Roseateles amylovorans: one gene and its partner. Each later gene encodes a partner of the first gene's protein in a complex. Links are inferred from orthologs where the notes say so. Each region holds a gene or a part of one and is shown in the gene's direction. Other genes may lie near its edges.

What was found.
Region 2: the proteins of dinB (region 1) and dnaN are in contact, whole or in part, in a solved structure (PDB 1OK7), measured with the Escherichia coli proteins. The link is inferred for Roseateles amylovorans from one-to-one orthologs.

The regions. Positions count from the first base shown.
Region 1 is NZ_CP104562.2:4,442,736-4,449,779, forward strand. Bases 1-2,926 are described here. They hold dinB (DNA polymerase IV), read left to right. Parts: upstream 1-807; coding sequence 808-2,046; downstream 2,047-2,926. Other genes in these bases: argH (argininosuccinate lyase), read left to right, coding at 1-149; N4261_RS18405 (hemerythrin domain-containing protein), read left to right, coding at 146-667; N4261_RS18415 (hypothetical protein), read left to right, coding at 2,250-2,543; N4261_RS18420 (YbaN family protein), read right to left, coding at 2,858-2,926. Outside these bases: more of N4261_RS18420, read right to left, coding at 2,927-3,346; N4261_RS18425 (alpha-hydroxy acid oxidase), read left to right, coding at 3,713-4,864; N4261_RS18430 (S46 family peptidase), read right to left, coding at 5,067-7,044. UniProt on the Escherichia coli protein: Poorly processive, error-prone DNA polymerase involved in translesion repair and untargeted mutagenesis. Copies undamaged DNA at stalled replication forks, which arise in vivo from mismatched or misaligned primer ends.
Region 2 is NZ_CP104562.2:770-7,850, forward strand. What follows is about bases 171-3,133. They hold dnaN (DNA polymerase III subunit beta), read left to right. Parts: upstream 171-1,071; coding sequence 1,072-2,196; downstream 2,197-3,133. Other genes in these bases: dnaA (chromosomal replication initiator protein DnaA), read left to right, coding at 171-1,001; gyrB (DNA topoisomerase (ATP-hydrolyzing) subunit B), read left to right, coding at 2,317-3,133. Also shown: more of dnaA, read left to right, coding at 1-170; more of gyrB, read left to right, coding at 3,134-4,845; N4261_RS00020 (IS3 family transposase), read right to left, coding at 5,297-5,848; N4261_RS00025 (GNAT family N-acetyltransferase), read right to left, coding at 5,993-6,520; N4261_RS00030 (ATP-binding protein), read left to right, coding at 6,554-7,081. UniProt on the Escherichia coli protein: Confers DNA tethering and processivity to DNA polymerases and other proteins. Acts as a clamp, forming a ring around DNA (a reaction catalyzed by the clamp-loading complex) which diffuses in an ATP-independent manner freely and bidirectionally along dsDNA.

The DNA.
Region 1 (7,044 bases):
AATTCGACAGCCGCATCGACTCGGACGTCTACGACGTCCTGTCGCTGCAGGGCTCCCTGAACGCCCGCAACATCCTCGGCGGCACCGCGCCCGCCCAGGTGCGCGCCCAGGTGGCTCGTCATCAGCAACGTCTGGGAGCCGCCCGATGAGCGACCTGCACGACCTGCAAGATCTCGCGACGCCCAGCCTGGCCTGGACCGACAACCTGGTGCTGAACCAGCCGGAGCTGGACCATACCCATCAGGAGTTCGTCGAACTGCTGAACCGCTACGGCGAGGCGCTGGACCGCGGCGAAGATGCCCTGCCCGCTTTCCGCGAGCTGCTCGCCCACACCGAGGACCACTTCGCGATGGAAGAGCGCTGGATGGCGGCCACCGGCTTCGAGCCGCAGAACTGCCACAGCAGCCAGCATGCGATGGTGCTCAATGTGATGCGCGAAGTGGTCCGCTATGCCGATGAGCTGGGCGACCGCGAGCCGCTGGCCATCGTCCGGCAGGAGCTGGTGCAATGGTTCCCGTCTCATGCCGAGATGATGGATGCGGCGCTGGTCTACACGATGCAGCAACGCGGCTTCGATCCCGCCACCGGTCAGGCGCAGCCAACGACGCAACTGCCCGAGGGTGAGAAGGCGGGCGCCGGTTGCGGCTCGACCGCTTGCGGTCACTGAGCTCGGTCTGCGGCGATCAGCGTCGATCAGGAACGATCAGCGGCGGTCAGCGCCGCTTGCCTTGATGGCTTGTTCATCACGCCGGCGCCCGTCACTGCGATGCTGACAGCGACTGTCAGCCCTCACCCCCACAATGCCGCATGGCCGAGCCGACGCCAGCGCTGCCCGATCGCCTGATCGCCCATCTGGACATGGACGCGTTCTACGCGTCTGTGGAGCTGCTGCGTTATCCGGAGCTCAAGGGGCTGCCGGTGGTGGTGGGCGGTCGGCGCGCCCATGCGCCGCAACTGCGGCCCGACGGCACGCGCGAGTTTTTCAAGTTGGCCGACTACACCGGCCGCGGCGTGGTCACCACCTCCACCTACGCCGCGCGCGCCTTCGGTGTGTTCTCGGCCATGGGGCTGATGAAGGCGGCTCTGCTCGCGCCGCAGGCCATCCTGCTGCCGGCCGACTTCGATGCCTACCGCCACTATTCACGGCTGTTCAAGGACGCGGTTCGCGAACTGGCGCCGGTGATCGAGGACCGCGGCATCGACGAGATCTACATCGACCTGACCGACGTGCCCGGCGCGCGGGATCCGGTCGGCCATGACCCGCTGGGCGGGGCCCGCGCCCTCGCGCGCGAGATCAAGAACTCGGTGTGGCGGGCGACCGGACTGACCTGCTCGATCGGCGTGACACCGAACAAGCTGCTCTCCAAGATCGGCTCCGAACTGGAGAAGCCCGACGGCCTCACCGTGCTGACCATGGACGACCTGCCGACCCGCATCTGGCCGCTACCGGTGCGCCGCATCAACGGCATCGGTCCGAAGGCGGGCGCCAAGCTGGACAGCCTGGACATCCACACCATCGGCGACTTGGCGGCGGCCCCACCGGCTCTGCTGGCCCAGCACTTCGGACCGGGCTACAGCCTCTGGCTGCATGAGGCGGCCCTGGGCCAGGATGATCGACCGGTGGTGACCTACAGCGAGCCGGTCTCGATCAGCCGGGAAACCACCTTTGAGCGCGACCTGCATGCGAAGCGGGACCGGCCGGAGCTGTCTCGCATCTTCACCGCCCTGTGCGAGCAACTGGCATCGGACCTGCAACGCAAGGGCTACCAGGGCCGCACCATCGGCATCAAGCTGCGTTTCGAGGGCTTCCGCACCGTCACCCGAGACCTGACCCTCGAGCTGCCAGTGCAGGACGCCGCGGCCATCCGAAGGGCTGCGGGTCTGTGCCTGAAACGCGTGGACCTGAGCCAGCGCTTGCGCTTGCTCGGCGTGCGTGTGGGCAAGCTGAGCCGGCCCGGCGATGTGGACTCGACCCGTCGCAGCCGCAGTGCCGCCAACGCGGCTCCGAACGGTCCGAAGCCCGAGAACCTGCGCCTGTTCAGTTGAGTCGTCAGCAGGGTTGTTCGTCCTGCACCACGTTTCGGGTGACGCGCGAAAACCCAACGCGTTTGTGATCACACGCAATCCTTGATCTAGCGCCAGACGAGCGCACGCCACCACACGAAACGCCTCCCGCGACCTTCACGCCAAAGGGCTGTACTGGCAGAGTGAAGCCCTCGGCCAGCAGCCCACCGCAGGAGTTCGCCATCATGTCCATTCCGATCAGCCGCCGTTCCGCTCGCGCTGGCAATCAGCGCAGCAATCAGCGCGGCAAGCCAACGCGGCAACCCCCATCGTCATCCGTCCCACCCGACTCGGACCTGGACGATCAAGACTGGATGGACTGGTTCCTCGCCGCCGGACTTCGGGCCACGGGCGGTGCCATGCTCGGCGTGGCCTTGAGCGGATTCATCTTTCCGCAGAGCGTGGCCCGCGATGTGCCCTCGATGCTGATCGGGGCTGCATTCATGCTGTGGATTGCACGCCGAAACGGCTCGATCTGACAGCGGGCCAGCGATGACGGCGGCAGGACATGCGCGAGCTCATCGACGGCAACCTCCACGACATGGTCTCGGTGGTCATCGCCATGGGCTACGCCGCCGCGCTCCGATGGCGCCATGGCGCCACACCGCTGCAGGAGTTTCCTGAGGATCTGGGCATTGGCATGGCGCTATACCCCAACTTCTTGATGTGCCTCGCGGTCTTCTCCTCGGCGTCAGTGACCGCGTTGATGTCGACCAACCGAGGTTTGGTCACCCTGGCCGGGTGCTTTGCCCTGTTCTCCACGCTCACGATGGTGAAGAAAAGAGATCGGAAACTAGCCCGCCGTCGGCAAGCGCCACAGCCAGAGCCCGACCGCCAGGCAGCAGAGTGCGGGCAACCAGGGCATGACCGGCATCAAGCAGGCAGCGATGAGCGAGCTGACCGCCATCATGGTCCAGGCCGCCTGCTTGGCCCGGAGCGGCACGGCGCGGTTGGCGCGCCACTGGACGATCATCGGACCGAACCGGGGATGCTGCACCAGCCAGGTCTCGCAACGCTGCGAACCGCGCGCAAAACAGAACGCCGCGAGAAGCACAAACGGCGTCGTGGGCAGCAGCGGCAGGAAGATGCCCAGAACCCCGAGCGCCACGCATGATGCCCCGCCCAGCATCCACGGCAGTCGGCGCCAGAGTGCGCGATGCTGGGGCACGGTGGCCTGGCCCGGCGCGGGCTGCTCGGGGGTGGCGGTCAGAAGCGCGGGTTCACCGTCGCTGGTGGAGGGCGCCATCTGCGGCTGCGGCTGCGGCTGCGCATGCGTCGACATCGATGAAGACTCGGCCTGAGGCGCGTGATGGAGCCCGTGATGGAGCCCGTGCGTGGGCTGAGACTCTGGCGGGCGCGGCGCATTCATCGCGCCACTGTAGCGCGGTGATCGCCGATCGCCTTGATCTCCCTGAGCGCCCTGGACGCCTCAGGACGACCAGCCGCTGGAACGCGAACCGCTGGGGCCTCGCAGCGAGTCACCGGCATCGAGCGACCTGCACCGCATGACCTGCAGCGCCGATTCCCTTGTGTTCTCCACGCCCGTCTCGATCGCATCCCGTCGAGCCCCACGCCTGTGAATCCCCTCCGGAAAACCCTGGGGCAACTTTCCCACCACGTCAAGCTGGCCTGGCCTAGCATCCATCCCATGAGCGTCATCACCTGCATTGAAGACCTGCGCGTGCTTGCGCAAAAGCGCGTGCCCCGCATGTTCTACGACTATGCCGACTCCGGTTCCTGGACCGAGAGCACCTACCGGGCGAACGAAGCGGATTTTCAGTCCATCAAGCTGCGACAGCGGGTGGCCGTCGACATCGAGGGCCGCACCACGGCCACCGAGATGATCGGCCGGCCGGTGCGCATGCCGGTGGCGATCGCCCCGACCGGGCTGACGGGCATGCAGCATGCGGACGGCGAGATCCTCGCAGCCCAGGCGGCCGAAGCCTTCGGCGTGCCGTTCACGCTGTCCACCATGAGCATCTGCTCGATCGAGGATGTTGCAGCGCGCACCGCCACACCGTTCTGGTTTCAGCTCTACGTGATGAAGGACCGGGGCTTCATCCACAGCCTGATCGACCGCGCAAAGGCCGCCAAATGCGAGGCGCTGGTGCTGACGCTGGATCTGCAGATCCTGGGCCAGCGGCACAAGGACCTCAGGAATGGGCTGTCCGCTCCACCCAAACTCACCCTGCCCAACCTGATCAACATGGCGACCAAACCCCGCTGGTGCCTGGGCATGCTGGGGACGCCGCGACGCCAGTTCGGCAATATCGTCGGCCATGTGAAGGGCGTGGGCGACATGGGCTCGCTGTCTGAATGGACGGCCAAGCAATTCGATCCGCAACTCAGCTGGAACGATGTGCAGTGGATCCGCGAGCGCTGGGGCGGCAAGCTGATCATCAAGGGCATCATCGACGAGGAGGATGCCAAGCTCGCGGCGGCGTCCGGCGCGGATGCGCTGATCGTGAGCAACCACGGCGGGCGCCAATTGGATGGCGCGGAATCCAGCATCCGCGCACTCCCGCGCATCGTGGAGGCGGTGGGAGACCGCATCGAGGTGCACATGGACGGCGGCATCCGTTCAGGACAGGATGTGCTCAAGGCTTGGGCCCTGGGCGCGCGTGGCACCTACATCGGCCGGGCCTTCCTCTACGGATTGGGGGCGATGGGCCGACCCGGCGTCGCAAAAGCGCTGGAGATCATCCACCGGGAACTGGATTTGACGATGGCGTTTTGCGGCCATCGACGCCTCGTCGATGTCGATCGAAGCATCTTGCTGAAGGACACCGCCCGCCTTTGAGGCGTCTGGCGGGAACCGCCCCGATGGATCTGACGGGGCCACCCGGCGGGCGGGCCTCCACGCGTTCCGGCGAACGCCAGGCAGATAGCTAAGCACATGGCCAAACAAAACGCCCCGCAATGCGGGGCGTCAAAGGCCGCGGAAATCTGGTTCCGCAGCGTCAAGGCAGGGACAGGCTCACGCGCCCATCACAGCGCGCCGATCACAGCGCGCCCATCTCTTTCAACAGACGATCCGCCTTGTCCACGACCGTCATCTGCCACAGCATGTAGCGCGCATCCAGGCAGATGCTGCGCGTGGTCTTTGGATTGAAATCCCAATCCGAGATCACCGCATCCAAGGTGCCGTCGAACAGCAGGCCCACCAGCTCACCCTTGCTGTTGAGCACCGGCGAGCCGCTGTTGCCACCGGTCGTGTCCAGCGTCGCCAGGAAGTTGACCGGCACCGAGTCCAGCGCCTTCACACCGTACTTGCCGAACTGGCGTGCCTTGATCGCGGCCAACTGCTCGGCCGGCGCATCGAACTCGCCGGTGCCGGTGTGCTTGGCCACAATGCCGCGCAGCGTGGTGAAGGCCGTCCAGTCGGCGCCATCCACGCCGGGCTGGCGCCCTCGCACCTGACCGAAGGCCACGCGCAGCGTGTTGTTGGCATCCGGATAGACCGCCTGGCCGCGGCTGGCCTTGAAAGCGATCATCGCCTTCATCGTGTCGGCATAGGCCTGCTGGATGCGGCCGGCCAGCTCCTTGTCGCGTGTCTCGCGCGCGTCGTCATCAGCCCGCAGAGCGACAGCCGCCTTGACCAGCGTGTCGCCGCTGGCCTCGAACTCAGTTGAGTCGCGGCCCAGCCAGGCCATGCGCTCGGCCTTGTCTGTCAGGCGAGTGCCGGCGTAGAGCTGGTCCACGCGGGCGGCGACGGCGGCGGCATCCATGCCCTGGCGAAGGCCCAGGGCACTCAGGAAGGCGGCATTGAGTTGATCCGCCGGCTGCGCCAGGTATTGCGTCAGGAAGTGGCCCACCACCCGCTTGTCCGTGGCTTCGTCGAAACGGCGCTCGACCGCCTCCAGCGACTGTCGACGACGGAGCTGATCCCGCTCCTGATAGCCGGACTTGCGCTCGGCATCGGGCTTGCGACGTTGCAGTGCCTGTTGATAGAGATCGCGGGCCTGCGCCAGCAGGGTCGGCGTCGCATAGTTCAGCAGCAGTTCGCGGCGGGTGATGGCTTCGCGCTCACCCAGCAGTCGGTCGATCTCGCTGAGCGAGGCGCCGTACTGCTCGCGCCGCTTGGGATCGGCCTCGACCCAGGCCTTCAGTTCCGCATGCGCTGCCTGCTTGCGCGCCAGGATGTCGCTGCCGGCGAAACTCGCCAGTTGGCCCTGGTAGTTCTTGTAGTAGTTGCCGACGCTGGCCACGAGATTGGCCAACTTGATTTCGGCCTCCCGTCGTCCGGCGGTCGCCTCGCGGATTTCAGCGAGTTGCTCGCCCATCACCTTCACGCGCTCCGGCATTTCCCAGCCGAACGCGAAGCCCACTTCCTCGGGCAGGCGGTGACGATTGGTGCGGCCCGGATAGCCGGCCACCATGACGAAGTCGCCCTCGTTGAGCGGCACGCTGGCCAGCTTCAGCACATGCTGGGGCTGATAGGGCTTGTTGTTGGGACTGAAGTCCGCCGGCTTGCCATCCGGGCCGACATAGGCACGATAGAAGCTGTAGTCGCCGGTGTGGCGCGGCCACATCCAGTTGTCGGTATCACCGCCGAACAGACCGACGCCTTGGGCCGGCGCATGCACTAGGCGGACGTCGCGAATCTCCAGTTGCTTGATCAACTGGTATTGCAAGCCGCCGTAGAAAGCCGCCACGTTGCAGCGGTGGCCGGCGTCCTTCTCGCACTCCGCGACCAGGGCCTTCTCGCTTGATTCGATCGCTTCGATGCGGGCCTTGCCCTTCAACGCCGAGGTCTTGGCATCCAGCACGCGAGGGGTGACATCGGTCAGCGCCACCGTCACATAGACGCGGCTGCCCGGCGCGGCGGGCAATTCGTCAGCCAGCGTGGCGGCCAGGAAACCGTTCTTCAGCAGGTCGCGCTGCGGGGTGGCGTTGTACTGGATGCTGCCGTAGGCGCAATGGTGATTGGTCACCACCAGGCCTTGCGGCGAGACGAACGACGCGGTGCAGTTGCCCAGG
Region 2 (7,081 bases), 4.4 Mb from region 1 along the record:
GCCTGACCTTCGACACGCTGGTGCCTGGCCGCGCCAACCAGATGGCCCGCACGGCGGCCCTGCACGTGGCCGGCGCGCCCGGCCAGATGTACAACCCGCTGTTCATCTATGGCGGCGTCGGCCTGGGCAAGACCCACCTGATCCATGCGGTCGGCAATGCGCTGCTGAAGGATCGCCCGGATGCGCGCGTGCTGTATCTGCATGCGGAGCAGTTCATCTCGGACGTCGTCAAGAACTACCAGCGCAAGACCTTCGACGAGCTCAAGGCCAAGTACCACTCGCTGGACCTGCTGCTGATCGATGATGTGCAGTTCTTCGCCGGCAAGGACCGCACGCAGGAAGAATTCTTCAACGCCTTTGAGGCGCTGCTGGCCAAGCGGGCCCACATCATCATGACCAGCGACACCTACCCCAAGGGGCTGGTCGACATCGACGAGCGCCTGACCAGCCGCTTCGACGCCGGTCTGACGGTGGCCATCGAGCCGCCCGAGTTGGAAATGCGGGTCGCCATCCTGATCAAGAAGGCTGACGCCGAGGGCGCGCCGATGCCTGAGGATGTGGCGTTCTTCATCGCCAAGAATGTGCGCGCCAACGTCCGGGAACTGGAAGGTGCCCTGCGAAAGGTGCTGGCCTACAGCCGCTTCTCGCACAAGGAAATCAACATTCAGCTGGCCCGCGAGGCGCTGAAGGACCTGCTGTCGATCCAGAACCGGCAGATCTCGGTGGAGAACATCCAGAAGACCGTGGCCGATTTCTACAAGATCAAGGTCGCGGACATGTATTCGAAGAAGCGCCCGGCCAGCATTGCCCGCCCGCGCCAGATCGCGATGTACCTGGCCAAGGAACTGACCCAGAAGAGCCTGCCGGAGATCGGCGAGCTGTTTGGCGGCCGCGACCACACCACGGTGTTGCATGCGGTTCGCAAGATCGGCGGTGAGCGCCAGAAGAACACCGAACTGAACCAGCAGTTGCACGTGCTGGAGCAGACGCTGAAGGGATGACGAAAAATCACTCGGCCATCAGCGAAAATGCCGCGTTCGCCCGAACAGCCAACAGTGGAGAGAGGTTGACATGATCGTGTTGAAAGCCAGCCAGGACAAAGTGCTTGCCGCACTGCAGGCCGTGTCCGGCATTGTGGAGAGGCGCCACACCCTGCCTATCCTGGCCAATGTGCTGATCCGCAAGCAAGGCCCGCAGGTGGAGCTGACCACCAGCGATCTGGAGATCCAGGTCCGCACGACCGTCGAGTTCGATGGCGACGCGGGCGACTTCTCGACCACAGTGGGCGCACGCAAGCTGATCGACATCCTGCGTTCGATGCCCTCGGACCAGACCGTCAGCCTGACCTCCAACCAGAGCAAGATGACCCTGCAGGGCGGCAAGAGCCGCTTCACGCTGCAGACGCTGCCGGCCGACGACTTCCCGCTGGTGCAGGAAGCCGCCGACTTCGGCCCGGCGTTCAGCGTGCCGCAGAAGACGCTCAAGGGACTGATCAACCAGGTCCACTTCGCGATGGCGGTGCATGACATCCGCTACTACCTGAACGGCATCCTGTTCGTCGCCGAAGGCAAGACGCTGACGCTGGTCGCCACCGACGGCCACCGCCTGGGCCTGGCCCAGGCCGAAACCGACACCGAAATGCCCAAGCAGGAAGTGATCCTGCCCCGCAAGACGGTGCTGGAGCTGATGCGCCTGCTGAAGGACGGCGGCAAGGGCGAGGAAGAAAACGCGCCCATCGAGATGCGCTTTGCCGGCAATCAGGCCAAGTTCAGCTTCAGCGGCATGGAATTCGTGACCAAGCTGGTCGAGGGCAAGTTCCCCGACTACAACCGTGTCATCCCGAAGAACCACAAGTTCCACGTCATCCTGGGCCGTCAGCAACTGCTGGCCGCGTTGCAACGCGCCGCCATCCTGACCAGCGAGAAGTTCAAGGCGGTGCGCCTAGCCTTCGATCCGGGTCTGCTGTCGATTGCCTCCAGCAATGCCGAGCAGGAAGAGGCCAAGGAAGAGATCGAGATTGACTACGGCGGCGACCAGATCGAAACCGGTTTCAATGTGACCTACCTGATGGACGTGCTGGCCAACATGAGCCAGGACATGGTGCGCATCGATCTGAACGACAGTTCGTCCAGCGCGCTGCTGAGCATCCCGGATCACGCCGGCTTCAAGTACGTGGTCATGCCGATGAGGATTTAAGGTCGTTGCGCACCGGTCGCTCCTCGTCGGGAGCGGTGGGTCGCGCATCCCCTGCCCCCGCCAGGCGGGGGTTCTAGCCAGATTGACAAACGGCCGCGTGGCGGCCTCGAGTACCCCCTGATGAGCGACACTCCGAATACCGAGAACACCCCCGTGCCCGCACCGCAAGGCGACGGCACGGGTTACGGCGAGTCCAGCATCCAGATCCTGGAAGGCCTGGAGGCGGTCCGCAAGCGCCCCGGCATGTACATCGGCGACACGTCCGACGGCACAGGCCTGCATCACCTGGTCTTCGAGGTCGTCGACAACTCCATCGACGAGGCGCTCGCGGGCTACTGCGACGACATCGTCGTCACGATCCACACCGACAATTCGATCTCCGTCATCGACAACGGCCGCGGCATCCCGACCGGCGTGAAGATGGACGACAAGCACGAGCCCAAGCGCTCGGCCGCCGAGATCGCGCTGACCGAGCTGCATGCCGGCGGCAAGTTCAACCAGAACAGCTACAAGGTCTCGGGCGGTCTGCACGGCGTGGGCGTGTCCTGCGTGAATGCGCTGTCCAAGACGCTGCGCCTGACGGTGCGCCGCGAGGGCAAGGTCCATCAGATCGAATTCAAGAAGGGCATCCCGCAGGATCGCCTGATCGAAGTCCGCGACGGCTTCGAGACCAGCCCGATGCGCGTGGTCGGCGAGACCGACAAGCGCGGCACGGAAGTCCACTTCCTGCCCGACACCGAGATCTTCACCCAGAACAGCGAGTTCCACTACGACATCCTGGCCAAGCGCCTGCGTGAGCTCTCGTTCCTGAACAACGGCGTGAAGATCCGCCTGGTCGACGAGCGCAACAACAAGGAAGACAACTTCGCCTACGCGGGCGGCGTGAAGGGCTTCGTCGAGTTCATCAACAAGGGCAAGACGACGCTGCATCCCAACATCTTCCATGCGCAGGGCGACAAGCTCTCGGACCAGGGCACCAACATTGGTGTGGAGGTCTCGATGCAGTGGAACGACGGGTTCAATGAAAACGTCCTGTGCTTCACCAACAACATTCCGCAGCGTGACGGCGGCACCCATCTGACCGGCCTGCGCGCGGCGATGACACGGGTGATCAACAAGTACATCGAAGACAACGAGCTGGCCAAGAAGGCCAAGGTCGAGGTCGCCGGCGACGACATGCGCGAAGGCCTGGCCTGCGTGGTCAGCGTCAAGGTGCCGGAGCCGAAGTTCAGCTCGCAGACCAAGGACAAGCTGGTGTCGAGCGAAGTGCGCGCGCCGGTGGAAGACATCGTCTCGCGCCTGCTGACCGACTACCTGCTCGAGAACCCGCTGGATGCCAAGACCATCTGCGGCAAGATCCTGGACGCCGCCCGCGCCCGCGAGGCGGCCCGCAAGGCCCGCGAAATGACGCGTCGCAAGGGCGTGCTGGACGGCCTGGGCCTGCCCGGCAAGCTCGCCGACTGCCAGGAGAAGGATCCCGCCCTGTGCGAGATCTACATCGTGGAGGGTGACTCCGCCGGCGGATCCGCCAAGCAGGGCCGCGACCGCAAGTTCCAGGCGATCCTGCCGCTGCGCGGCAAGATCCTGAACGTCGAGAAAGCGCGCTACGAGAAGCTGCTGACCAGCAACGAAATCATCACGCTGATCACGGCGCTGGGCACCGGCATCGGCCGCGGCGCCGGCAGCGACGACTTCAATCCGGACAAGCTTCGCTACCACCGCATCATCATCATGACCGACGCGGACGTGGACGGTGCCCACATCCGCACGCTGCTGCTGACCTTCTTCTACCGGCAGATGCCGGAGCTGGTCGAGCGCGGCCACATCTACATTGCGCAGCCGCCGCTCTACAAGGTGAAGGTCGGCAAGCAGGAGCAGTACCTGAAGGACGGCCATGAGCTCGATGGCTTCCTGTTGAAGGTCGCGCTCAACGATGCCGAGCTGCACACCGCGGGCGTGGGCAATGGGCCAGTGCTCAAGGGTGAAGACCTGGAAGGCAAGGCGCGCCAGTACGTCGCCGCGCAGAACGTGATCCAGCGCCTTTCCGCCTGGATGGACGGCGAAGCGCTGCACCTGCTGGCCTCCGGCCTGGCGATCAACCTCGACACCAAGGATGCAGCCGACATCGCCGCCACCGCGCTGCAGTCCCAACTGCACGACGCCACCGTGACGGCAGAGACCGATCCTCGCACCGACAAGCTGCTGCTGCGCATCTCGCGCCGCCATCACGGCAATGTGCGATCGAGCATCATCACCGCGGACTTCGTGCACGGCGCGGACTACGAGGTGCTGGCCACGGCGGGCAAGACCTTCAAGGGTCTGGTCACCGAAGAGGCTGTGATCCGCAAGGGCGAGGGCGAGAAGGCCAAGGAATCCAAGGTCGGCGACTTCCGCGCCGCGATGGCTTGGCTGATGACGCAGGCGGAATCCAGCGTCGGCCGCCAGCGCTACAAGGGCCTGGGTGAGATGAACCCGGAACAGCTGTGGGAGACGACGATGGATCCGACGGTTCGTCGCCTGTTGCGCGTGCAGATCGAGGATGCGATCGAGGCCGATCGCGTGTTCACGATGCTGATGGGTGATGAGGTCGAGCCGCGGCGTGAGTTCATTGAGCAGAATGCGCTGAGGGCGGCGAATATTGACGTTTGATCTGCCGGTTTGTTAGATGACGGTTTTAGCCGGACAGGTCTTGAATTCGCTGGACGGAGATGCTGGATAGCGCCGGACTTTCCGTCTGATGACGCGCACAAGCCTCTGATTCGTAAAGAGTCAGGGGCTTTTTTCTTTGATGATGGCGGAGGGGATGTCCATGTGCTTGACTCCACTCGCGCTGGGTGAGCTGGCGCCCGCGGGTGGGCGCTTCAGGCTGCCAGCGGACCTTAGCCGCTTGCGAACTGCGTAGCCTTTGGAGGTGTACCGAGACGCCGCCACTCACTGAGCACTTTGCCTGCAGCCTTCTTAAACCTGGCGTCTTCGTTATCGCCGTTCATAGCTCGCAGCAAGGACACGGCCATCGATTCCTTGTCAACGCGGAACAAGCCTCTGTGCTCTCCAATGAGCAATCCATCGATTGCTGAACCTGGGGTCCTTCGCTCTGACGTCAGCAAAGAAGACGTAGTCCACATACTGTTCGGTCTCTGTTGTCCATGCGAATCGACAGCGGCGGGCCGTACCAGTCCACCAGCCGGTCCATAGTGCGAATCAGCATCGAGGCCGGCAGCGATTGGCCCACCTGGATGGTAAGCGCCTCGCGGTCGGCCTCGTCGATCACGTTGAACGTTCGGAACCGGCGACCGTCGTAAAGCACGTCATTCATGAAGTCCAAGGCCCACCCCTGATTGACGTACGAACCCGCAGCCAGCGGCACGGGTTCTCGATTGGGAATGCGGCGGTTCATTCGGCGGCGGATGTTCAGCCCCAGCTCGCAGTACACCCGCCAAACCCGCTTGTGGTTCCATGGCCGGCCGTCCAGGCGTAGCCGGTCAAAGCACTTCCAGAAGCCCCAACGGCCATTGCGCTCAACGACGCCGTTAAGCGCATCAGTGACCTCGGCGTCCCTTTCCATCGGCTGCAGCGGCACTTTGTAATACGCCGCCCGCAACAAGCCTGCGGCCCTGCAGGCTCGTAAGATCGACAGGCTGTGCTCGGTCACCAAGACCTCGATCACCTGCCGCTTCGCGGACGGCGTCAGGTTTTTTTGTCTTCACGGCGTCCATGGGCAAGATTCGGTCATTTCACTGTGTGGTCGTCGCCGACTGTCGAATATCCAAGGCACCGGCCGGGCCAGCGACCACCGTTAGGTGCGCACGATACGACCCCACCACGGTTCGGCTCCCTCACTGCGGGCTGGACAGCACGCTGCTGATCCCTTTAAGCCCCCCGGTGCGGCCAAACTACATCGGCGGACGTACTGAATGTCCGTCTCGCCTTCATATTCCCGCGTGAAGCCATGCCGCTCGTAGAACCGAGTGGCGTCGCTGAGCCGAAGCGCCCGAAGCCGCACGTCGAGCTGATGTGCATCCGAGAGCGCCAGCACCCGCGCCAGTGCGCAAGCGCCAAGCCCTTGCCTCTGAAGATCCGGATCCACGTACAGGTGGTCCAGATAGAGGTCGGTATCCCGACGCCGCAGGACGTAGAACCCAGCGATCCTCCCGCTCAGCTGCATGACCGTTGCGTCATGCGGGCGCAGCGTCTGAAGAAAATGGTCACGCGTCCGAAGAGGATCGAGGGCGCTGTCCTCCAGGCTCTGCCGCATAGCCCGCAACAGCACGCCCGCCAGGTCGGATTTGATCTCGTCCGTGGCCGTCACCCATTCAACTTGCATCGGCTATCTCCGTGTGAGTGCTGGTATGCCAGCATGTCCAAAGCCGCGTACACGCTGCCGCTGCGGTTCTGCCCCGTAGAATTGCGCTCTTCTGTATTCATGAGGCAGCGCCGCTTGCGCGGACAAGGGCCGGAGGGAATGGTCCTGAAGAACGGCGGCTGTCTCGTTGCCCTCTTTACTGCGCCAGTAAAAGGTAGTTTCTTGTCTGAGCATGACTCCATAGGAGCCCCCGCGGTGCGCAGCGTCAGGTTCGGCGCCTATGAGCTGTCCCCCGCTCTGCGGCTGTTGTCCAGGGACGGACAAGCCGTCTCGCTGGGCGCGCGCGCATTCGATATCCTTGTGGCGCTTGTGGAGCGGCACGGGCGCGTCGTGTCCAAACACGAGCTGATGACGATCGTCTGGCCGACCACGGTCGTTGACGAGGGCAGCGTGCGGGTTGCCATGAGCGCCCTGCGAAAGGAACTGGGGCCGGAGCTCATTGCGACTGTCCCCGGGCGGGGCTACCAGTTCACCGCCCAATTGCAGGCGGATGAATCGTCGGCAAGCTGTGGCCAGATCAGC